DNA from 3 places in the Clostridium sp. BJN0013 genome. Region 1 is predicted to be linked to each of the others. Evidence: riboswitches for the same ligand, from Rfam matches in the RefSeq annotation. Region 1 holds a riboswitch; each other region holds the start of a gene.
What was found. Region 1 has a riboswitch for cyclic di-GMP ahead of AB3K27_RS06125 (A24 family peptidase). Riboswitches for the same ligand answer to the same signal wherever they lie in the genome.
Positions count from the first base shown of each region.

Region 2: another riboswitch for cyclic di-GMP. It lies ahead of AB3K27_RS07095 (3-oxoacyl-[acyl-carrier-protein] synthase III C-terminal domain-containing protein); the one in region 1 lies ahead of AB3K27_RS06125 (A24 family peptidase).
Region 3: another riboswitch for cyclic di-GMP. It lies ahead of AB3K27_RS19950 (hypothetical protein); the one in region 1 lies ahead of AB3K27_RS06125 (A24 family peptidase).

Region 1 is NZ_CP162495.1:1,177,120-1,185,028, reverse strand. Features, by position in the region: gene AB3K27_RS06155 (hypothetical protein) at 1-367, opposite strand, end outside; gene AB3K27_RS06150 (hypothetical protein) at 526-1,185, opposite strand; gene AB3K27_RS06145 (type II secretion system F family protein) at 1,201-1,809, opposite strand; gene AB3K27_RS06140 (type II secretion system F family protein) at 1,751-2,224, opposite strand; gene AB3K27_RS06135 (GspE/PulE family protein) at 2,293-3,969, opposite strand; gene AB3K27_RS06130 (type II secretion system protein) at 4,045-4,554, opposite strand; gene AB3K27_RS06125 (A24 family peptidase) at 4,686-5,447, opposite strand; cyclic di-GMP riboswitch class II at 5,501-5,587, opposite strand; gene AB3K27_RS06120 (ATP-binding protein) at 5,629-5,991, shown strand; SAM riboswitch class I at 6,214-6,315, shown strand; gene AB3K27_RS06115 (ABC transporter substrate-binding protein) at 6,565-7,551, shown strand; gene AB3K27_RS06110 (ABC transporter ATP-binding protein) at 7,904-7,909, shown strand, end outside.
Region 2 is NZ_CP162495.1:1,378,713-1,386,621, reverse strand. Features, by position in the region: gene AB3K27_RS07130 (sensor histidine kinase) at 1-71, opposite strand, end outside; gene AB3K27_RS07125 (hypothetical protein) at 88-840, opposite strand; gene AB3K27_RS07120 (ATP-binding cassette domain-containing protein) at 824-1,750, opposite strand; gene AB3K27_RS07115 (hypothetical protein) at 1,861-1,914, opposite strand; partial or broken gene AB3K27_RS07110 (response regulator) at 2,199-2,414, opposite strand; partial or broken gene AB3K27_RS07105 (IS5 family transposase) at 2,630-3,354, opposite strand; gene AB3K27_RS07100 (pyridoxamine 5'-phosphate oxidase family protein) at 3,573-3,968, shown strand; cyclic di-GMP riboswitch class I at 4,400-4,488, shown strand; gene AB3K27_RS07095 (3-oxoacyl-[acyl-carrier-protein] synthase III C-terminal domain-containing protein) at 4,600-5,586, shown strand; gene AB3K27_RS07090 (methyl-accepting chemotaxis protein) at 5,626-7,158, shown strand; partial or broken gene AB3K27_RS07085 (DapH/DapD/GlmU-related protein) at 7,522-7,780, opposite strand; gene AB3K27_RS07080 (alpha/beta fold hydrolase) at 7,889-7,909, opposite strand, start outside.
Region 3 is NZ_CP162495.1:3,856,604-3,864,512, forward strand. Features, by position in the region: gene AB3K27_RS19920 (TetR/AcrR family transcriptional regulator) at 1-247, shown strand, start outside; gene AB3K27_RS19925 (HlyD family secretion protein) at 265-1,383, shown strand; gene AB3K27_RS19930 (ABC transporter ATP-binding protein) at 1,396-2,193, shown strand; gene AB3K27_RS19935 (ABC transporter permease) at 2,190-3,323, shown strand; gene AB3K27_RS19940 (3-oxoacyl-[acyl-carrier-protein] synthase III C-terminal domain-containing protein) at 3,506-4,051, opposite strand; gene AB3K27_RS19945 (hypothetical protein) at 3,982-4,491, opposite strand; gene AB3K27_RS19950 (hypothetical protein) at 4,559-4,891, opposite strand; cyclic di-GMP riboswitch class I at 5,038-5,127, opposite strand; gene AB3K27_RS19955 (FAD-binding oxidoreductase) at 5,239-6,645, opposite strand; gene AB3K27_RS19960 (electron transfer flavoprotein subunit alpha/FixB family protein) at 6,669-7,667, opposite strand; gene AB3K27_RS19965 (electron transfer flavoprotein, beta subunit) at 7,670-7,909, opposite strand, start outside.

The DNA.
Region 1 (7,909 bases):
TATATATTTTCTGCATATTATTGGACTTCTCTTCATACTCTTTTCTCTGCTGTTCCACACTGTCTAAATCCCTTTGTATATTACTCAGTGCAGCTATTTGTGAATCTATACCCGATGTATCATACTTTGACAAATTCACTTTATTGTATATAAATGCTCCTACTGCTATAATCAATGTTATTACAGCACATATTATCATTTCTATTACAATAAACCCATTGTCAGATATTTTTTTCTTATTTTTTCTATATAATTTATCAATAAAATCTATCTTTTTGTTATACACACTTTTCACTGGTATAAAATACCCTAGTATATCACCATACATATTTACATCCACAGGGCTATTTTTAATCATTTTTGACATTTTAGCATTCATCCCCATTATAGGTTCTATGGAAGTTTGTTCCTTAATAAAATTGTATAAATTAGCATTATTATAGAATTCTCCTATAATATATATCTTTTCAATCTTACTTCCAAAATGCCTTGCAGAATAAAAATTGAAGAAATATTCTACATTCTCTAATATATCACTGAAATTCTCTTCATTTTTTGATAATTTTCACTGGAAATATGAGAGTAAAGAAATATTTTTCCCTTGTCTAGTATAGTTAAAGTAGATTTTCTGCTATTTACATCTATAACTGCTGTGCTGATATCTGTATCTAAAAATAAATTTGATATATAGTCGGGATATATTCCTATAGACCCTGGAATCAGTCCGCAATATTTTACAAACTCCATTATTTTTTTTAATTTTATCCGGGGCACAACTGTTAACATGATAGACATTTTGCCTTTTTTATGTTCTTTATCTATATACACAACTTCATAATCACTGCAGTACTCATTCATACTAACTGCAAAATATTCTTCTATATTATTTTCTATAAAGTTTTTTAAATCTTTTTTATTCATCAGTGGTACATCTATAACTCTTGTAACAATATTATCCCAATTTAAAATTATACCTACAGTCTTATTTCTAATTTTAAATTTTTCTCTAATGTTTTTAATTTTATTTAAATTATATTCATCAGCATAAGGCTCTCCTCCAGAGATATTTTCACTGTTTTGTTCTATTTTTGCCACCTTTTTTATCTTTATTTTGTTTATCCTCTTTGATATAACAGCTACATCAGCATAATTTTCTTTGAAACTAAACAAAATTTTGGAAAACATCTAGTTACCTCCATTTTATTTCATTTCCTGTGTAATCTTCATTATAGGTAATGCCATACCAAGTATAGCCAATCCTACAACTATACCTATAATTAAAGTTAAAACAGGTTCAACCAGGGACATAAATCTGTTAATACCCACCTGTACTTTTTCATCATATATATCAGCTAATTTAAACATCATTTCATCAAGCCTTCCTGTTTCTTCCCCTACTTTTATCATCTGTGTCACAAGAGGTTCAAATATTTTTTCATTTTCAATGGAATCTGCAAATTTTATGCCGCTCATAAGCTGATCTTCCACATTTTCTATTTTTTGCATTATAAACTGATTGTCTACTATAAACTTTATATTTTCCATTATGGTTATAATAGGAACTGCAGATTTTAAAAATATACCCATACTTCTAGTAAACCTGGAAGTAATTAAATCTTTTTTCACATCACCTAAAACTGGAATTTTTAAAACAATTTTGCCCAAAAAGTATGCCACTTTTGGAATAGTACTTATATATTTAAAAACAATTATTAAAATAATTATACTTGCACTTATATATAAATAATTGTTATTTAAAAAATTCATAATACCCAGTACAACTATAGTTATAAGAGATGGTATCAACATTTCCGCTGATTTCTCCAATCATAACCATATCAATCAGTAGTTTAGGGAACTTTTCGCAGGATTTCATAGATTCAGCTAAAGTATTTCCTTTTTTTATACCTTCAATTATTCTTGAAATTACTCTTTTCATATCTTGTTTTTTAGTCTGTTTTCCCATTATCTCAAGTCCTGATAAAAGATTTACTCCAGAATTCAAAATCATGGCAGTCTCTCCGCAAAAATTAGCCAAAATTTCCTCATTAAACTTTTTATTAAAAAATTCAAATGAAGACAAAGTAAATTTTTCTTTTACATATATTATTTTTAAACCTCTATTTTTTAAAATGTCAATTACTGCATTGGCATTTTCCTCTTCTATTTCTTCTTTTATTATTTCAAATTCATCATTCCAAAATTTACATACAAATTTTTTCATAATATTATTCCTAACCATTTCCACAATGTATTTAAAAATAATACGTCAAAGCAATCTGGTATTAAAAGCTAAACAAGTTCTCCATAAGTGACCTTTAACATTTCATCTATGGTAGTGGTTCCATTTAAAACTTTATTTATACATGATTTTCTTAGAGTATTCATACCCTTTTCAAGAGCCATTTTATTAATTTCACTTTCATTAGAATTCATATCTATAAGATTTTTTACATTCTTATCTACTTCAAGTACCTCAAATATACCTATCCTTCCCTTATAGCCGGTATCGTTACACAGACTGCACCCTTTGCCCTTTTTCAGTTTAACAGGACTATCAACTCCTAATAATCTCATCTCTCTTTCACCACTGGTATATTCTTCACCACAGTTTGGACATATTTTTCTTACAAGCCTTTGTGCCACTACCCCTGACAGTGTAGAAGATATGAGAAAAGACTTTATATCCATATCCAGTAATCTGCCTATAGTTCCCACTGAATTATTTGTGTGAATAGTTGATAATACCATATGCCCTGTCAGTGCAGCCCTTATAGATATTTCTGCAGTTTCATTGTCCCTTATTTCACCTACAAGTATTATGTCAGGATCTTGTCTTAATATACTTCTCAAACCATGTGAAAAATCAAATCCTATTTTAGTATTTACCTGCATCTGGTTTATGCCTTTCAAATTGTATTCTACAGGGTCTTCTATGGTTATTATATTTTTGGTCACATCATTTAATACATTTAACATAGAATATAAAGTTGTGGTTTTGCCACTTCCAGTAGGTCCTGATACCAGTATTATACCATAAGGATTTGATATCATCTTCATTATTTTTGTCAATTCACTTTTTTCTACACCAATTTTTTCAAGTTCTATGGAAAAATTGCTTTTATCTAACAATCTCATTACAATTTTTTCTCCTAAAATCGTAGGAACTACAGAAATTCTGATGGCTATATCTCTTTCCTTCACTTTAAAATTAATTTTTCCATCCTGTGGCATTCTATTTTCCGCTATGTTAAGGCCAGCCATTATCTTTATTCTACTTATTACAGGATAAAGCATATCTATATCCGTCCTCATAATTTCCCGCAGGGCACCATCTACCCTAAACCTAACTCTCATTTTCTTTTCATATGGTTCTATGTGGATATCCGAAGCATTATATAGAACTGCATTTTCAATTATGGTATTCAAAAATTTTATAATTGGAGCAGCCGCTTCGTCTATTATTTCTTTTTTCACTACAGTCTTTTGAGGCAAAAAGTTTTTCTTATAATTTTGTGCCGCTTCCTGGGCTTTACTTTTTCCATAATATTTTTCAATGTTGTCCAGAATACTGCTTTTTAAAGTTATGGCTGTTTTAATATTATATCCCGTGGCCATCTTTATATCTTCAATAGCAAAATAATTTAGGGGATCACTCATGGCTACAAGTAGAGAACCATTCATAATATCTATGGGAATAGCTTCATATTTTTTTGCAATACCTGCCGGTATAATATCTATAATATCCTGCCTTACATTGATATTATCCAAATTCACCAGAGGTATTCCAAGTTGCTGCTTTATAGCATCTACTATCTGTTCATTGGTAATAAAACCCTTGTCTACAAGTATTTTACCAAGCTTTTCGCCTGTGCTTTTCTGTAAAATAAGGGCTTTTTGTAGCATTTTTTCTGTTATAACTCCTGCATCTACCAGAATTTCTCCCAGACGTTTTTTTATCTTTGACATAAATCTACTCCTTATATTCGTTAATAGTTTTATTATACCAAGGGAGAACACGACAAAACATGTTCTCCCTTAAAATTATTGAACTATAAATGCCTGGGTGGCACTTCCGCCACTATCAGCTCCTACTACGCCGTACCCATTTTTATATACCACCACTATAACTTCTCCTTTTTTGACAGCGCTAGGATTGGATAGTCCTGCATGACTTTTTACAGTTTTTTCATTACTATTATCGGTAAGACTAGTATTTGTCTTATCAATAACTTCATATGCATTCCCTGTACCATTCTTATTAGTAAATGGATTGAATAACTGATTTGATGTATTGCCTGTGACAAAAGCTCCTTTAAATTCGTTTAATAACTCTGCCTTATTTAAATAGGTAGTATTGCCTCCTACGTTACTAGCCTTAGTTTCCAGATATGCCCTTACAGTATTGACATTAGTTGTAACCCCTGCATTTTTAGAATTATTTTTAAATATCTGGGATTTAGGTACTAAAACCACAGCCAGTATAGCTACAATAGCAAGAACTATCATAAGCTCAATCAGTGTAAAACCCCTCTTCTTTTTTATCACTTCCATAATATCTTTATCCCCCTTAATTAAAATTAAAAAATAAGCAGAAAATTGTCTAAATTATTAAGAATCACTGGATTCAACTTTATCACATCACCCCTTAAACTAACACATCTTCTCAAAAATAATTTTTCCATTTATAAGCAACTAAATAAGTACCATTTTATAATACCTTCTCCAAGAAATATTGTAATTGCAGAAGCTATAACCATAAATGGTCCAAAGGGAATATAATCCTTTCTAGACTTCTTTCTCAGCAAGATGAGAATTACTCCTGCAGCCGCCCCTATAATAAAAGCCATAAACAACATAACTATTGTATATTTAAACCCCAAAAATAGGCCACATACCACTGAAATTTCCACATCTCCCCAACCCATGCCACCTTTAGTTATAAGGATAATTAAAGATAAAAAAACTCCTGCCAATATTCCTCCATAAATGTAGGTTTTTATAGGCATTCCCCTATAAAAATATATTCCTAAAAATACTATGCCAGCAGCTATACCTGTTCCTGTAGTTTTAAAATAAACATCTTTAGTATCAGAATCTATCATTCCTATCACGATCATAATACTTATAAATACTATGTATTTTACAAATTCTATACTTATACCAAATTTAATATAAACACATAGATAAAATATTGCTGTTATAAATTCCAAGACAGGATATCTGAAAGATATTTTTTTACCACAATATCTACATCTTCCCCTTAAAACTACATAACTTATTATAGGAATTAGGTCATACACCTTAATTTTTTTATTACAATTCATACAATGTGAAGGTGGATATGCAATGGACTCACCTTTAGGTATTCTACATATACAAACATTTAAAAAGCTTCCCACTATAGCCCCAAAAATTAAAACAACAATACCATAATAAATATCCATAACCCACTCTCCATTTTTAAAAAACAAGACCCCGTATTCATAAATGCTATTTATGAACACAGGGCCGGTTGCATCACTAACTCTAATACACACAAGGATGCCCGAATTAAAGTGCGTATTTCATCGTTTCCCTTAATTTGTTTAATCTTACCATAAAAATAATACAATTTCAATAAGTTTTATGGAAGTTTATAATGGAAACAATGAAAAAGTAATTTTAGAATTTTCCATAGAAAATACAGGTATGGGCATTAAAGAGGAAGTTAAAAATCAAATTTTCAAAAAATTTATTTGCCATCAGCCACCTCACAGTAAATATCATTCTACTACAGGCCTTGGACTTTTAATATCAAAAGAACTGGTAAAAATTATAAATAGAAATATATGGTTTGAAAGTAAAGAAAATGAGGGAAGTACATTTAATTTTATGGCAGAATTCTTACTGGATCTCAATAAAACTATAAGTGAAGGTAATATTAATTTAGAAAATACAAACTGGTCAGAAGCGGCAGATAAGATCATTATCTGTCATGATTACAGATAATAGATGTCCATGTATAATACTATTATTTACATCTACCGGCAGCCTTTCATTATATATAGATATACAAATTGGAAACTAAATTATTTATAATAACTGTCCACATTTAAAGCCTGACCGTGGATCCTACTAGGTTCTTATTTTTTCTTAGTGTGCATTCTGCTTTTTCATCTTCTCATTGACAAAGTATATTTTATTTGATATCATAATGCTAATTAAATATATTTCTTATCTAGAGAGACGGAGGGACTGGCCCTATGATGTCCGGCAACCTAAATTTTATTTAAAGGTGCTAATTCCTACAGGTAATTACCTGAAAGATGAGAATTGAGAAAATCTACTTTCTTGTATCTCGTTTTTACAAGAAAGTTTTTTATTTTACAAAATAAATATATTAATACATTTCAGTTCACCAGAAATACTGGAGACTAAATTTATTTTTACGTGAATTTTTATTAAAAATACTCATAAATATTATGACTAATCAATTCAAGTAAAAATTTACATAATGGAGTATAGCGCTATGCCCATATTAAATTATGCTAATGTTATTTAATAATGGGAGGAAAATTGAACATGAAAAATTTATTAATTTTAGTCTTAACGGCAATATTATCTTTAGGGACAGTTGGATGTTCTAAGTCAAATAACACTAACAGCAAAAATACATCAAATTCAAAAGAAATCATAATAAAATATCCCAATACTCAATGGTATGATGCAGTGTATATTGCTGATTCAAAGGGATATTTTAAAGAACAGGGAATAAAAATTAAATATGTGGGAGAAATACCAGCAGCTCAAATTGTTCCATCAGTTGCATCAGGAAGTATTGACTTTGGATTAAGACATACTCCTTTAGTTGCAATGGCTAATGCTCAAGGTTCAAATCTTAAAATAGTTGCAGCAGGAACTCAATCATTAGCTAATTATCCTCATATGAGATATATAGTTAGAAAAGATAGTGGCATAAATAGTATTAAAGATATTGCTGGCAAAAAAGTTGCAATAAACTCATTTGGAGCATGTTCAGAATTTGTTACAAGAGAATTTTTAAGAAAGGAAAATATTGATCCTAATAATGTAAACTTCGTTGTGTTACCGGATTCTCAACAAGAACAAGCTGTAGAGCAACATTTAGTAGATATTGCAATTGTACATGCTCCATATACTAAAAAAGCTCTTAAAAATCCGAATTTAAAAGAATTAGTTAATGATTATGCTTTAGAGGATGGTATAAGTGGTATGTGTCCATATTTTACAAACGAAGGTTTTATTAAAAAGAACCCCCAGGCAGTAAAAGGATTCGTAACTGCAGTAGCTAAAGCAGCAGATTGGTCCAAAAATCATGAAAGTGAAGGGAAACAAATTATAGCTAATAAATTGGGAATTAAGGTGGATGATGTTGAAGCATGGAATTATTATGAACACCAAATCATTCCACAAAAGTCAGTAAAATGGTGGGTGGATTATTTAGAGAAAAATGGCAAATTAAAATCAGATAAAGTTAAGGTTAACGACTTATATACAAATGAATTTAATCCCTACAGTAAATCCCAATAATCAAGTGATTCTTAGGTTCAGGTGGAGTTTGCCTATAAGGATTACTTTTCTCCATCTGAACCTTATTAACAGTATTCTTAGTGTCTTTAGCACTTAGAATACGTTATCCTTTAGGGGAAGAACTTATCCAGGGGCATAGCAGTGCTTATCCCCCACTTGAATAAGATGGGGGTGTTAGCAATGGTAGCCTTCGGATAAATATGTAACAATAAAATATTGAATAAAAAATTATTATATCCTTCCGTAAGCATAGTAAATATCACGTTAATGTTTACTATGCTTACACTTAATCAAAAATAGCTGCCTATAAATAAGAACTCATTAGTTAGTTTGTTATAAGGAGATGGAAATTTTGAAT
Region 2 (7,909 bases), 200 kb from region 1:
ATTTTAGTAAAATAATATTTTATCAGACAGAGGATAGTTACAACTGACAGTATACACACAATATAAATCATAACTCTCCTCCTTCCATTAGGCTAAATCCTTTTTTTTGAAAATTGTCTGTCCAATAATCAAGCTTATAAAAATAATCATCAATCCCAGCACCCAACACTTCACATCGAAATAAACATTATTGGACATATAATGGACTAAATTATTATCAAACAAGGTAGTAGGTGTCCATTTAGAAATGGTCTTTAAGGCACTTACTCTGCCCACTAAAGTATTGATTGAGACGCCTAAAATTCGATAAATAAATAACAAAATAAGCAGATTTAAAATTTCTGAAACCCCATTAACGGCCAAAACATACCCTAGAATAAAACTAGAAGCAACAATGGGAAATATATTGCTAAAGGCAATTAAAAATTGACCTAGAGTTGAATTATTTGCCAAATCAAAAATAACATTACCACTTAAAATAGTAACTGATAAAATAATAGTGCCCATAATAACTACCCCAAAAGATAAAGTAATCAATTTTGACCAGAAAACAGCCTGGCGAGAATGTCCAAAGGAAACTGCCGCACTCATTTTTGTCTTACTTTTTCGTGTTAATATTAAAATAACCAATAAGCATAAAGTAATAATTAAGGTAGTCATACCGAGTACATTGCTATAATAGAACATTCTTGTGCCATAGGGAAAAGTTGGTTCTTTAAATCTAAAATGCTGTAATACCCCTGCGGCAGCCATGACAAGAAAAGTACTAACTATAATAAGTCCGTAGTATAGCTTTGAACGTATTAAGCGGTAGAATTCACTTCTAATTAGATTCAACATTCTCATCACCTCCTACCAGACCTAAGAAATATTCTTCTAAGTTCTTACTTTTAACCGTCATTTCTAAAATATCCACATTACCTTCATTTAAGAGCCTATTAATTTTTTGACGTTGTGCAATATAATTATAAATCTCCAACTGCTCACCGGCTAAAACCCTATAGTCCATATCTACAAAATGATTTTCTAATATAAAGCAAGCTTTCTTAGCATCATTGACACGAAGGAAAATAAACTGCTGACTCATTTCCAATAATTCTTTCCGGGATAAATCTTGAACAACTTTACCTTTATTTAAAAAAACAAAACGTGTGGCAATTGATTGAAGCTGTGATAAAATATGACTTGAAATCAAAATTGTAATTTGATGTTCTTGATTTAATTTAAGAAACAGTTGACGCATTTCAACCATTCCTTCAGCATCCAGACCATTGGTTGGCTCATCTAAAAGCAAAAAATCCGGTGAAGACAATAAAGCCAATACCAATGATAACCGCTGTTTCATCCCTAATGAATATTGGGAGAATTTCTTCCGATTATGTTGTGCAAGACCTACCCTATTTAATACCTTCTCAATTACTGCCTTTTCAGGAATTCCACGCAGCAAGCGATAGTACTCTAAATTTTGGTGGGCATTAAAGTTATCAAAAAACACATCAGTTTCAATCATGACACCCATTCTCCTGCGGGCATTATGCTTTCCATAGGGTTCGCCAAACAAAGTAATCTCACCTTTTGTGGGAAATATTTCCTCAGCAATCATCTTAAATAAAGTTGATTTACCAGCACCATTTTTTCCGATAATAGCACATATTTCCCCTTTATATAGTTCAAAGTCAGTACTCTCCAAGGCAACCTGGTTTTTATACCTTTTCTCTAAATTAGTTATTTTTAAAATTGGTGTTTTCATCTTCAGTCCTCCTTTACACTTCTTAGTTTACAAACTGTTTTTTAAGAAGCCTTAAGCAAATTATAAAGAAATCATAAAGATGATACCTAAACTAGTGAAAAACCAATTCCTCAAATAGTTTTGATATATTCTTCATTGGTAATAGCAGAAATTTTTTTACGAATATTGGATATATGAACACTGATACTATTGTCATTTCCCTGATAAATTTGGAGAATACTTGTTTGGGATGCTTCAACATAATTTTTAAAATATCGAACTCAACATTGGTGAGATTTAATTCCAACTTTTTAACCATTACCCTATGCTGACTTTCATCCAAAGTAAGTTCTTTCCAATTTAAACAATTCTCTGTGTATTGTAAATAATTTTTACGTAGTTGAACTTCAATTCGTGCAGCAACTTCTTCACGTGCAAAGGGTTTAACCATATAATCATCCGCACCTAATTTTAGCAAGTTCACCCTGTCTTCAATCATATTTTTTGCAGAAATAACAATAACCGGAACAGATGACTGTTTTCTAATTTCCCTCAGTAATTCCTCCCCAGTTAGTCCTGGCAGCATGATATCCAACAAAATTAGATTAAAGGATTGTTGTTGAAGCCTTAATTGAGCCTCTGTACCAGAAAAACAGCAAGTTGCTTTGTATCCTTGTTCTTTCACAATTAATTCCAATATTTTATTAATATCATTATCATCCTCCACAATCAATATTTCTATTTGTTTCAAATACTTCACCTCATTGTACTACTATCTCTCTAATCTATAATTTTTATTATAAACACCTTCAAGAACCTTTTTCAAAAAGGCTACCTTTATTCTCCATCATATCTACTCTTTTAGTATTAGAGTGTGTCTGAAAACAATGCAACAATAAATTACTTAGATAAAATAAAAATAGCAGCAATATAAACAAAAGCAAGGAAAGAATCAGCAAGCTTGTCATAACGAGTTGCAATTCTTCTAAAATGTTTGATTTTGTTAAAGAAACATTCAACTAAATGACGTTCCTTGTACAGCCACCAGTCACAATTCCATGGTTCTCTTACATTTGATTTTGGTGGAATAGTATATGAGGATTTCTTTGAAGTAATATATTCTCTAATTTCATTTGTGCCATATGCCTTATCTGCCAGGATATTGCTGCCTTCTATATCAACGTTGGAAAGAACATCTACGGCCTGTGTACTGTCGTGTAGATTGCCAGATGATAATTGAAAATGGATTGGATTGCCAAGTCCATCAACAACTGCATGAATTTTTGTTGTATGTCCGCCGCGACTCAGTCCAATATGCTGTTTTGTTTCGCTGTTTACAGCCCCTTTTTAGCACCAGCACTGTGCTGGTGGGCTTTTATACATGTTGAATCAATGCTTAAATTTTCATAATCTGCATCTGAGGTTAACTCTTTAAAAATTGTTAATAAAGTACCATCGTTACGCCACTTACAAAAACGACTGTATACAGTTTTCCATGAACCGAAGCGTTCTGGTAAATCACGCCATGCTGCACCACTTCTTGCAATCCATAGTATGGCATTAAATATAAGTCGGTTGTCTTTTGGAGGTCGTCCTGTTTTTGCTATTGGAATTAAGTTTTTTATTTGATCCCATTATTCATCTGATATTTCATAACGCTTCTGTGACATATTTGCACCCTCCAAGTTTTTTATCTTATTTTACCTAAAACTCGGTTCTTTCGCAATATTTAGTTTTCAGACACACCCTAATTTAATACTAAAATTATGCAAAAATCATACTTGTTATTTTAAATACAAGAGTTAAAATGATTATATCATACAAATTGAAAGGAGTAATTAAAATGAATGAAGTTTATCAATATCTAAAAGATATCGGTACCTATTACCTAGCAACATCTGAAGGCGATCAACCAAGGGTTCGACCTTTTGGTACAATAGCTATCTTTGAAGGAAATCTTTACATTCAGACTGGAAACGTCAAAAAGGTATTTGCACAAATGAAAAAGAATCCTAAAGTTGAGATCTGTGCTATGGGTAAAGATGGAACTTGGATACGTATTACAGCCACTGCTGTACAGGATGACAGAGTTGAAGCTAGACAACATATGCTTGATGAATATCCAAATCTTAAAAATATGTATGCTGCTGACGATGGAAATTGTGAAGTACTTTACCTAAAAAGTGCAACTGCCACCATATATTCCTTTACAGAAAAACCTAAAACTATTAAGTTTTAAACTTACTTTCAAAATATTGAGCTATTATACATAAACACATCATCTTATGTTATTAGAGTTAAACCAATAAGATTGTGTAATGGTTCTATATAAAGCTAAGGTTATTCATAGACAAATATTTTCTGTTAGTAACCCTAGTCTAATGTTACTATTTCAAGGTAGTTTATTCTCCTCCACCAGATTTATACTCTATCATATTTCTATTCGATTTATCAATTTTGTAACAAATGATTTACTCAGCATCACATACTACAACTAAATTACGAATGAGACAATTTAAATTCTATAAAAAAACAGCCTTTTTTTATCTTATAGTAAAATTATATTTTACTATAAATTACATATTTACACTAATTACGTCATACAAATTACAAAAATAAAATATTTCTATTGAATTTTGTAAAATTTGGGCGTAATATAGTTTATATAAATATTGATAATAGCACACTTATCGAAAGGTAGGGTCGCAAAGCTATGGGTCTTAAGAAAATTATTTTTCTATGATTGCCAGGTTGCCAAAGTTTATCTAACTATAAAAAATCATGTATATTTTGGTGCCTATTATTAATAGTAAATAATGGGCACTTTTAATTTATAAAGTGATAAAGTGCTATTTTAGGGAGGACATAAATTGGGAGTAAAATTAAGTTATATTGATGTATGCCATGGATCAAAAGTTATTTCAAATGATTTTTATCTTGAATACTTTAGAAAACAAGACAAGGATATTAAACACCTACTTGCAGATGTAATGGGAAGAGATAAAAGATATATGCTAGATGATGGTGAGTCAGCCCTTCAACTAACTATAAAGGCAGGAAAATCCGTGTTAAAAAAAGCTAATCTTGAAGGAAAAGACATTGATGCAATTATATATTCCTCCATATTGCCAGAATATATATCACCTGCAACGTCAATTTTAATACATAAAGAATTAAATATGAGTGCTAATGTAATGTGCCTTGATGTCAATGCAAATTGTGCAGGTATGGCTGTTGCCCTTGAAAATATGTCAAATTATCTTATGTCATCAAAACGTGCAAAAAGAGTTCTTATAATTGGCTGCGATGACGATAATGCTATTATAAATCATGATAATGAGCTATGTTATGGTAATTACGGTTATGCAGCATGCGCAATGATTTTAGAAAAGGTTGATGAGGACTGTGGCTTAATTGATAATGAATATTATGTGAACACAGATATAGTGGACAAGGTTCTTTATCCAAGCCGTGGGTTTTCAAGTTTTTTGAAATCAAAAAATTTGGATGAACTTTATCTTAAGTGGCTTCCTTTTAGCAGTGAGAAGTTTATTTCAAATGCTGTTAGAATTATGGAAAAAATGATTAAACGAAATGGAATTACAAAGGATGATATAAGTATGTTCTGTTTTTCACAGCTTGCAGTTAAAAATATATATAAAATAAGAGAAGCTATGGATATATCTGAGGAAAAAAGCTTGTATATTGGAGATAAATATGGATACACAGGTACAAGCAGTCCCTTCATAGCACTTTATGAAGCAATAGAAAAAGGTAAGGTAAAAAGAGGAGACTATATAATGATTTGGACATTTGCTGCAGGATCACAAGGCATAGTTATATTATTCAAATATTAAACAAGATTTTAAATAAAAATTATATAATGGGGGTACTAAATGGAATATAAAGAAAGTTTTCAAAAAATCTTTAATAAGAAGTCTTTAAAAATAGTTCTAATAATTTACATGGTATGTTGCATTATGTCTTTTATATGTTTTTCTGTTATGAAATTAATTGGTATAAACGACGAAATAACTTCAAATACCTTGATTGTACTTGGAATACTTGTTGCTATTTATGGAGCAGTATTTTATAAGTGCTATAAATGGGTAGTTGCTTGCGACAGTATTGACCCAAAAGCTTTAAATGTAACTAAAATCTTAGTTTTAACAATAACGTATTTTCAATATTTATATCTTAATTTTACTATGCATTTGAATTCTGTGTGGTTAATAGTTATCTTTTTTGTTATCCTCGGAGCTCTGTTTTTCGATCTTAAAATGATAATAGCTTCAGTAGTATTAAGTGCTTTATGTATTGTAATAGTATTTATTCATAATCCATCTATTCTTAAGTATGAAAAATTGGCAAGTGCAGAAATATATATGACTATGGTTACTGTGGTTATTACTTTTGTACTTCTTTTTATAATGGTCTACATGGCATCAAAGCTCTTGAAATCAATTAGTGAAAAAGAAGCTGAAATTAGAGAAGAAAATGAAAAATTGCTTAAGTTATTTAAAAGAATATCTGAGATTTCAAATACTGTCTTATCATCTAGTGAAAATTTAAGTGCTGCTATTGCAGAACAGACAAGTTCTCTTGTTGAAGTTTCAGATGCAACAAGCCTCGCATCTCAGAATTCAGATGAAATGCTTGATAAATCAAATAACAATGAAGATATACTCCATACTTTGTTAAATACTAATGAAGTTGTTGTTGATAAGATTAAAGACAGCAAAAATAAAATAAATAATCTTATAGGAATTACAGAAGATAATCAAAAATCATTGAATGATACTCTTTCAATTATTTCAAATATAAAAGATGAAATAGCAAATACATTTGAGTCAACTAAAGATCTTGAAGAGAAATCTGCTAAAGTTGATGAAATATTGAATCTTATCGGAAATATATCTGAGCAAACTAATCTTCTTGCTTTAAATGCTTCAATCGAGGCAGCAAGAGCAGGTGAATATGGTAAAGGTTTTGCAGTAGTAGCGGATGAAATTAGAAAACTTTCTGAAGACACAAAACAATCTTTGGATCAGGCAAGTACAATAGTAAGTAAATTAAAGAATAAGATTAACATAGTACAGGATCAGATGAAGGGCAATAACAAAAAATCTCAGGAAGGAAACAGCATTATAAATCAAACTGTAAGTAGAATAAATGATATGAATAATCATTTAAAATCATTTAGCAGCAATATCATTGATATAAATGAAGCATCCAATACTTTATTTTTACAAACTAAAAATGCTGTTAAATTCAATAAAGAAATATCAAATATAACTAAAAACACAATATTACAATATCACACTGTAGCTGAAACAATTTCTCAAAATGCTTCTACATGTGAAGAAATTGAAGCAAATATAAATGAGCTTAAAAATATAGCCGAAGATATGAATAAACTTGTAAAATAGAAAAGAGCCTTTAAAAAATTTTGTGTAAAGTGAACAAAAGCTACTCTTTCAAGGCAATAATTTTAGATAACAAATTTACAATTATTAACATGAAGGAGTGTTTTTTTATGTGGAATATTTCTAAAGAAGTTTTAAAGAAATTACTCCTCCACTTATTTCATCCTTTATTTTAAACTTTAAATTTTTATCACCGACAATCAGAGTCAAATATTCCTTGTCATCTATAAAATATTTACTTCCCATCTTTCCCATTATATTGTAGGTGCGTATAAATACCTCTCCATTTTGCAATTGTACCTTGCTTTTACCAAAATGAGAAGCTATATTATTGTAATCCGAATTGGACATAATAGACATAATATAAGTAACCACTGAGTTTGCTGCAACAATTGCCCCATCACCTATATGAATTCCAGGCATAATAGTAACATTTTGTCCTATCCAAACATCATTACCAATAACAGCATCACCCTTAATTGGCAAATCCTCAAACGTGTTTTTCAAAGTTTTCTGGTCCACTAAGATCATCATAGTAAGTATAATCTCCAATAATAATATTGGGACGAGTAATTACGTTTTTAATATAACAAACACTCTCTATTACTTCATTTGGATATATCACATTTGGGTTTGGACCTTATTGTAAATTTTTACTCATTAGAAACACCGTCCTTATCAATACGAAATAAAATAGATTATATTCCACTCGTAATTGACCAATTTCTAAAGTCTACAATCCTCGTGCATAAAG
Region 3 (7,909 bases), 1.4 Mb from region 1:
AAGTGTACTTAAAGAACAAATAATATCTAAAGCTTTTCCTGTAGTTGAAAAATTTATAAATGAATATGTTAAGAAAAATGAGCTACGGAATATTGATTCTTCTTTGATATTACGAAGTATAGTAAGCATTATAGGAGGTTACATATTCTTGAGTAGTGTTTTTCCTGAATATTTTGCAGGAGAAGGAGACAAAAAAGAAATAGATAAATTAATGGATATTTTGCTCAATGGTATTAAACAAAAATAAGAAGGGGAGGCAGGTCCGTGAAAAACAAATTAAAAAACATGAAACCAGTTATTATTTTTACTGTAATTTTAATAGGCCTATCAACATTTTTTATTATTAAAAATACTATGGATAAAAGCTCCAATGAATTTCAGTTTTCAGGCACTGTAGAAGCAGATGAATTAAATGCCAGTAGCGAAATATCAGGGAAAATAAAGGATATCAAAGTGGAAGAAGGTACTAAAGTTAAATCTGGAGATATAATAGCAGTACTAGATTCAGATGAAAATACAATTAATGTGAATCAGGCTAATATTTCACTTGAAAATGCAGAAAATGAACTGGGGAAAGTCAACGACGGCACCAGAGTCGAAGAAATAAATGCACAAAAAGAGCTGGTAAAACAAAGCGAATCTCTGGTAACACAAGGGGAAGCTGCCCTTGAAACTTCCCAGAATAATCTTAATAACGCCCAGACTAACTATGATTATAAGAAGAAAATATATGATGACCATTTAACTCTTAATGAAAAAGGATATGAATCTAATGAAAGTTTAGACAAATACAAAAATGATTTGGATAATGCCCAAACAGCCCTAAATAATGCAAAAAGTGCCTTATCATCTGCAAATGCTCAGCTTAAAAGCTATAAAGCCCAACTGGCAGCTGCCACTGATAAACTTACTCTTTTAGTTAATAGTGCTACAGCCAGAGATGAGGCCACAGCCAAGTATGGTATTGATCAAGCTGAGCAGAATATAGCACTATCTAAAATTGCTTTGGAGAAAAGTAATATAAAAGCTTCATCAGATGGAATTGTAGAAACAGTTAATTTTAAAAAAGGAGAATATGTATCTTTAGGTTCCCCAATTATAACCCTCCTTGACAGCAATAATATGTATATAAAAATATATGTTCCTGAAAAAATACTTCCATATGTAAAACTTAACAAAAAAGTTACTATGAAAAGTGACTTTATAAAAGATAAAGTTATAAAGGGAAAAGTATGCTATATATCCAAAGAAGCAGAATTTACACCTATGAATATTGTGACCAAGGAAGATAGAATGAAACTTGTATATGAAGTAAAAATAAAAATATCAGATAATCTCGAGGCTGTGAAATCAGGCATGCTTTTAGATGTTACTCTGAAATAAAGGAGAATTACTATGGATTATGCAATTTCTATCAACAATCTTACAAAAAAATTTGGGGATTTTACAGCTGTGGATAATCTGTCCTTTTGTATTCCAAAGGGAAAAATATTTGGTCTTTTGGGTCCAAATGGCTCTGGAAAATCCACAACTATAAGGATGATATGTGGGGTTTTAAAACCTACTTCAGGAGAAGGTTCAGTTTTAGGATATGATCTTATTAAAGATTCTGAAAAGATAAAACAGAATATAGGATATATGTCTCAAAAATTCAGCCTTTATGAAGATCTTACCGTAGAGGAAAATCTAGATTTTTATGGAAACATATATATGCTCCCCAGAGAAAAGCTTGATATAAGAAAAAAAGAACTTATTCACATGGCAAATCTTACAGGAAAAGAAAAAAACCTGGCAGGAACACTTTCCGGGGGATGGAAACAGAGATTGGCACTAGGATGTTCCCTAATACACAACCCCAGCCTGTTAATTTTAGATGAACCCACTGCAGGAGTGGACCCGGTTTCAAGAAGAGAATTCTGGTATACAATAAGTAATCTGGTATCAGATGGAATCACCGTACTAGTAACCACCCATTACATGGATGAAGCCTCTATCTGCGATATAATAGGTTTTATATTTAACAGTAAACTTATAACCATAGATACCCCTGAAAATTTATACAAAAAAAATAATATAGAAAACTTAGAGGATATATTTATTAAATACGTTAAAGAACTTTCAAATAGAGAAGTAGTGTCCTCCTTTACCCAATTGAAACAAATAAAAAATGAAAAAGGAGGGCATAAAAATTGAAACTTAAAAGACTAATCACAGTTACAAAAAAGGAATTTATCCATATAAAAAGAGATAAACCAAGCCTTATTATAGCCCTTATAATGCCAATAATGATGCTGCTTTTATTTGGATTTGCAGCAAATACAGATGTAAATAACGTAAATCTCATGATATATGACGGCAGTAAAACTTTAGAAAGCAGACAACTTGTAAATGCATTTATAAATTCATATTATTTCAAACTTTATGGTTCCGCAGATTCATATAATGAGGTAGAAAAATATATTGACATGGGAAAAGTAAAAGTAGGAATTGTAATACCATCTGACTATTCTAAGAAATTAAATAGAAATGAAACAGCCAGTGTTCAAGTGTTGGTAGATGGCTCTGATCCTACTATAGCAAGAACTGCCATGTCTTATTCCATGCTTATAGGAAATAACTATTCCACTAAAATAAAAAAAGTAGAACTAAAAAAATCTGAAAGTAATATACCAACAAGTGCAGGAATAAATATAAAACCTCTACTACTTTATAACCCTACCCTGGAAAGCAGTAAATTCAACGTACCTGGTGTTATGGGATTAATTCTTCAAAACATCACCATTATATTGACTTCCTTTGCAATGGTACGTGAACGTGAAAAAGGTACTATTGAACAGCTTATTATGACACCTATTACTCCCTTTGAACTCATAATGGGGAAATTGGTGCCATACACAATAATTGGCTTTTTAAATATGGTGACTGTATTGATTTTAGGTAATTTGCTGTTTGGTATAGTTATAAAAGGAAGTGTGATACTATTTATGGTACTTGGAACCTTATTTTTAATATGCTCTCTAGCCATAGGTATGTTTATTTCTACTGTTGCCAAAACTCAACTACAGGCAATGCAGGCTTCTTTGGCACTTTTACTTCCAAGTGTGCTGCTGTCGGGGTTCATGTTCCCAAGAGAAGCCATGCCTAAAATAATCTATCTCATAAGCTGTGCTCTGCCACTAACTTATTTTCTTCAAATTCTAAGGGCTATAATAGTAAAAGGAGTGAGTTTGTCATATATTATAGGTCCCATAGTATCTTTAAGCCTGTTAATTATTATAATTATAGGTTTAACAATGATTAAGTTCAATAAGACATTAGAATAGTAGTACATCATTTTTATACCCAAACTGCTACTGCCAACATTTTTACATTCTTCAAAGTTGAGATATCCACATTGCTACGTTCCTTTAAAATTCTTTAAAATTCTTCTAGGATTCAGATAAAAAATATTATCTATAGTAAACTCTACCTGAATCTTAGAAGAATTTAATAAATTTATATATTTTTAATATTTATAAAGCATAACTATACTTTGAGAACCGCTGCCAATGGTCCAGAACACTACATAATCTCCTCTTTTAACTTTTCCTTGTTCTATAGCTTCATATAATGCTATAAAAGGACTGCTTGTACTAGTATATCCATATCTATCTCCTACGTAGATACTCTTGTCCTCATCTATATTCATAAGCTCCCTTATATGCTCTATATTTGCAAATGCAAATTGTGAAAAACAAAACATACTAATATTATCTTCTGTTAATCCTTTCTTCTTTAACATTCTAGTCATAATTTCAGCTGCAGGATAAACGCATGCCCCTCCATCAAAAGGAAGCCATTTGAAACGAAATTCATCTACATTTTTTGATTTAAAAAAACTGGAAAATCCATTCCGTGGACACATAATATTTTCACTTTCTTCTGTGTTTATATAATATTCCGCATCAAGTATCCCACAATTTTCATTTACTTTTTCTAGAACTACTGCACAAGCAGCATGTCCATAATTGCCATAACAAAGTTCATTATTAGGAGCAACCAAGGAATGCATATCATCATAACCCACAACAAGGCTTTTTTTGCTCGATTTGATGCTATTAAATAATTTGATGCGAGTTCCAGAGCAACCGTCATACCAGCACAATTGGCATTCATATCAAAACACATTACATTTCTTCCTGCATTTAACTCTTTATGTAATAAAATTGACATTGAAGGTGCAATATATTCCGACAATATAGAGGAACATATTATCATATCTATGTCATTACCGGTCAAGTTTGCCTTGACTAATACAGATTTTGATACTTTTAGAGCTAAAGATAAAGTTGTTTCATCATCGTCAAACATAAATCTTTTATCCCTACCCATTATATCCTCTAACAAATGATTTACATGTTTACCTTGCTTCTCGAAGTGCTTTAAATAAAAATCATTTGAAACAACTTTAGAACCATGACAGATATCAATACAATTCAATTTTACACCCATATTAGCCCTCCTTAAACAACAAAAATAATAAGTTTATAAGATTCCACCTAATTTCCTCTATAGGCTATTATACTATCTCCACATCAAGTCCTGAATTTCTGGCTATTCTTGTAAACTGCATCTTTAAAGTTGCATTGTTTCCCGCATTTATGATAACTTTCTTGAAATTCAAATCTTTATACATCTTAAAGCAGCTTTCCAACATCGGCACCATATCCCGGGTAGAAACCTTTAATTCTTTGCAATCAAAAGATAAAATGTACTGAGAAGGTTGTATAGTAGATACTATTTTTTGGAATTCTTCCATAAAACTTTCAGCATCTTTCTCTTCATACATACCCCATACTTTTACATCCAATTCTTTTTTTCCCTTGTCCAAATTAATTTCATGTTTTTTCATAATTTAATACACCTGTCCTTTCATTTATTTAAATTTATTATTAGTATTAATAATAATTATCATCCTGATCAAAAATTAAAAGGTGCCTATATAGCATAGGCACCAAAAAAGTATAAATACACATATTAAAGTCTTATAATTATAATTTTGGCAACCTGGCAATCATAGAAAAATAACTTTTCTTTAGACCCATAGCTTTGCGACCTTATTTTTCAATAAGTGTGCTATTATCAATATATATTCATAATTTTACATGTAATTTTTAGAATTTTCAAGAATAATATCTAAACTTTACCTTAATTTTTTCATTTTTTAAAAGATTATTCATTATTTAATTAAACTTTTCTTCAATCCACCATATCTCCTTGATTTAAAATGCCATTTGGATCAAATACTTTCTTAATTCCTTCCATAATTTCAATTTCCTTTTTACTGAATTGAAGAGGCATATGTTTTTTTCTCAGTTTTCCAGTTCCATGTTCTGCAGTTATTGTTCCTCCATATTTTATAGCAGTTTTATATATGGCTTCTTTAAGTTCTTCATAATTAGCAGGTAGCTTCCCATTATCACCCATAATAAAATTATGAATATTTCCATCTCCTATATGTCCAAGAGAAACAATTTTATTGTCATATTCTTTAGTTAATCTTTTTACATCATCAAAAAAATCAGGTACAGATGAAGGTGGTACAGCTACATCCATAATATCTGCTATATTATTTTTGTAGGGACCATATGCATTACTTCTTATCTCCAAAAGATGTCTCTGCTCTTTTTCAGTTTCTGCTATAATGCTGTCTACAGAGTTATGTCTCTCACATATTTCTACTAATTTTTCACTATTTGAATATAAATCCTCTTCACTGGCATAATCAAGTATAAACATTAAATCTACTGAACCTTTAACTGCGGGCCACTTAGTTCCAAGCTGCTTGGCTGATTCTTCACATATGATCCTGTCCATATACTCAATAGCAAGAGGTGTAATTCCCTCCTGTAGTATTTCAGGTACTGCATCACAAGCTTCTCTCTGGCTATTGAATGAAACCAGTAATGTTCCATTATATTTACTTGCAGCATATAATCTCAATGTAACTTTTGTAATAACTCCAAGGGTTCCTTCTCCGCCTATCATAAGTTGAAGCAAATCATAACCCATATTATTCTTTAATAACTTTCCACCCAGTGTAACTATTTCTCCTGTAGCAAGAACCACTTCCAATGCCTTAACATGATTTCTCATGATTCCATGTTTTACTGCCCTGGTGCCTCCAGCATTTGCTGCCACCATCCCTCCAACTTGTGCTCCTTCATCTCCTGGATGCACTGGAAAAAACAGCTTACCATTTTTACTTAATACTTCTAATAGTTGTGCCAGTGTTGCTCCAGCTTCCAGCGTAATCATAATATTCTTTTCATCAAATTCCACAACTTTGTTTAATCTTTCTATGGATAAAATAATACTTGGCTGCGTGGGTATGGCTCCTGCAACTACTCCTGTTCCGCCACCTCTAACTACTACAGGCAATAATTCCTTGTTTGCATATTTTAATATTTTTGATATTTCCTCTGGGGACGCCGGTTTTACCACCACACAATCTTTACATGCTTCAGGACGAAGTAAAGATTCAGTTTCATCATAAAGATACCTCTGCATCTTAGATAAATCACTTGTAACCCAATCTTCTCCTACAATTGCTTTTAAATTTTCAACTACCTTCTCGGGTGAATTTTTAATTAAATCTGTATTCATTTTTATCCCTTCTTTTTTATTATTTAACAATTTATAGTTTCTAAACTGCTTTCTTTTATTTTAGTGATCAAATCAGGTATTACCTTATACATATCATCAACTATTCCATAGTCTGCTATATTAAATATAGGAGCTGAAGGATCTGTATTGATTGCAACAATAAAACCCGATTCTTTCATTCCTGCAAGGTGCTGTGGTGCTCCTGAAATTCCACAAGCTATATATAATTTAGGTTTTACCCTGTTGCCGCTGTATCCTACTTGAAAATCTTTGGATATAAAACCTTCTTCAACTATTTCCCTGCTGGCTCCAACTACACCTCCTAATAGATCGGCTAACTCCTTTAACATAGCCATATCTTCTGCCTTTTTCAATCCTTTGCCAGCTGCCACTACTACATTTGCATCAGATATATTAATTTCCTGGGATCTAATGTGTGTTATCACTTTTACCAGTTCATTTTCAGGTCTTAAAGCCTCTACCTTTAAAATATCTCCCTGTCTTTTATCATCCCTTATACCCTCGTCAAATTCTTTATATCTCACTGTAGCCATCTGGGGATATGTGTATGTTTTTATATGGGCTAGTATATTTTCGCTAAAAGCAGGTCTTATCTGAACCAATTTTCCATCTTCATCAATTTCAAGACCTGTACAATCTGCTGTAAGCCCCGTATTTAAGGATGCTGCCAATCTAGGAGCTAGTGATCTTCCAAGGGTAGTGGCACCAATCAGAAAAATTTCAGGTTTGATATCTTCAATTAAATTCTTCAGGTTAATTGTATAGGTTACTTCTTCTGGTAGGTTAAACATATCATCCTTTATATAAAATACCTTATCTGCTCCCCTATATATAAGTTCTTCAGCCTCTATAGCATCTGCTCCTAGGACAACACTGTACACCGAAGCATTTAATTTATCAGAAAGCTGCCTTGCTTTTCCCAGAAGTTCATAACTGACTTTATGAATTTGTCCATCTTTTTGTTCTGCAAATACCAATATACCACTATATTCCTTACCCACTACTATACCTCCAAAACCTTAATCTTTTTAAATATATCAATTAATTCATTCTCTGCCTTAGCAGTATCTGACTCCCTATAAATTTTACCCTGTCTTTTTTCTATTTGAGGAATTTCTATTTTCTTTACTTTTGTAGGTGAACCCTTAAAGCCAACATTATCCTCATTCAAAAATTCTTCTAAATCCTCAAGTTTTAACATCTTAATCTCTGCTTTTCTGGCTTTCATCTTATTTTTAAAAGA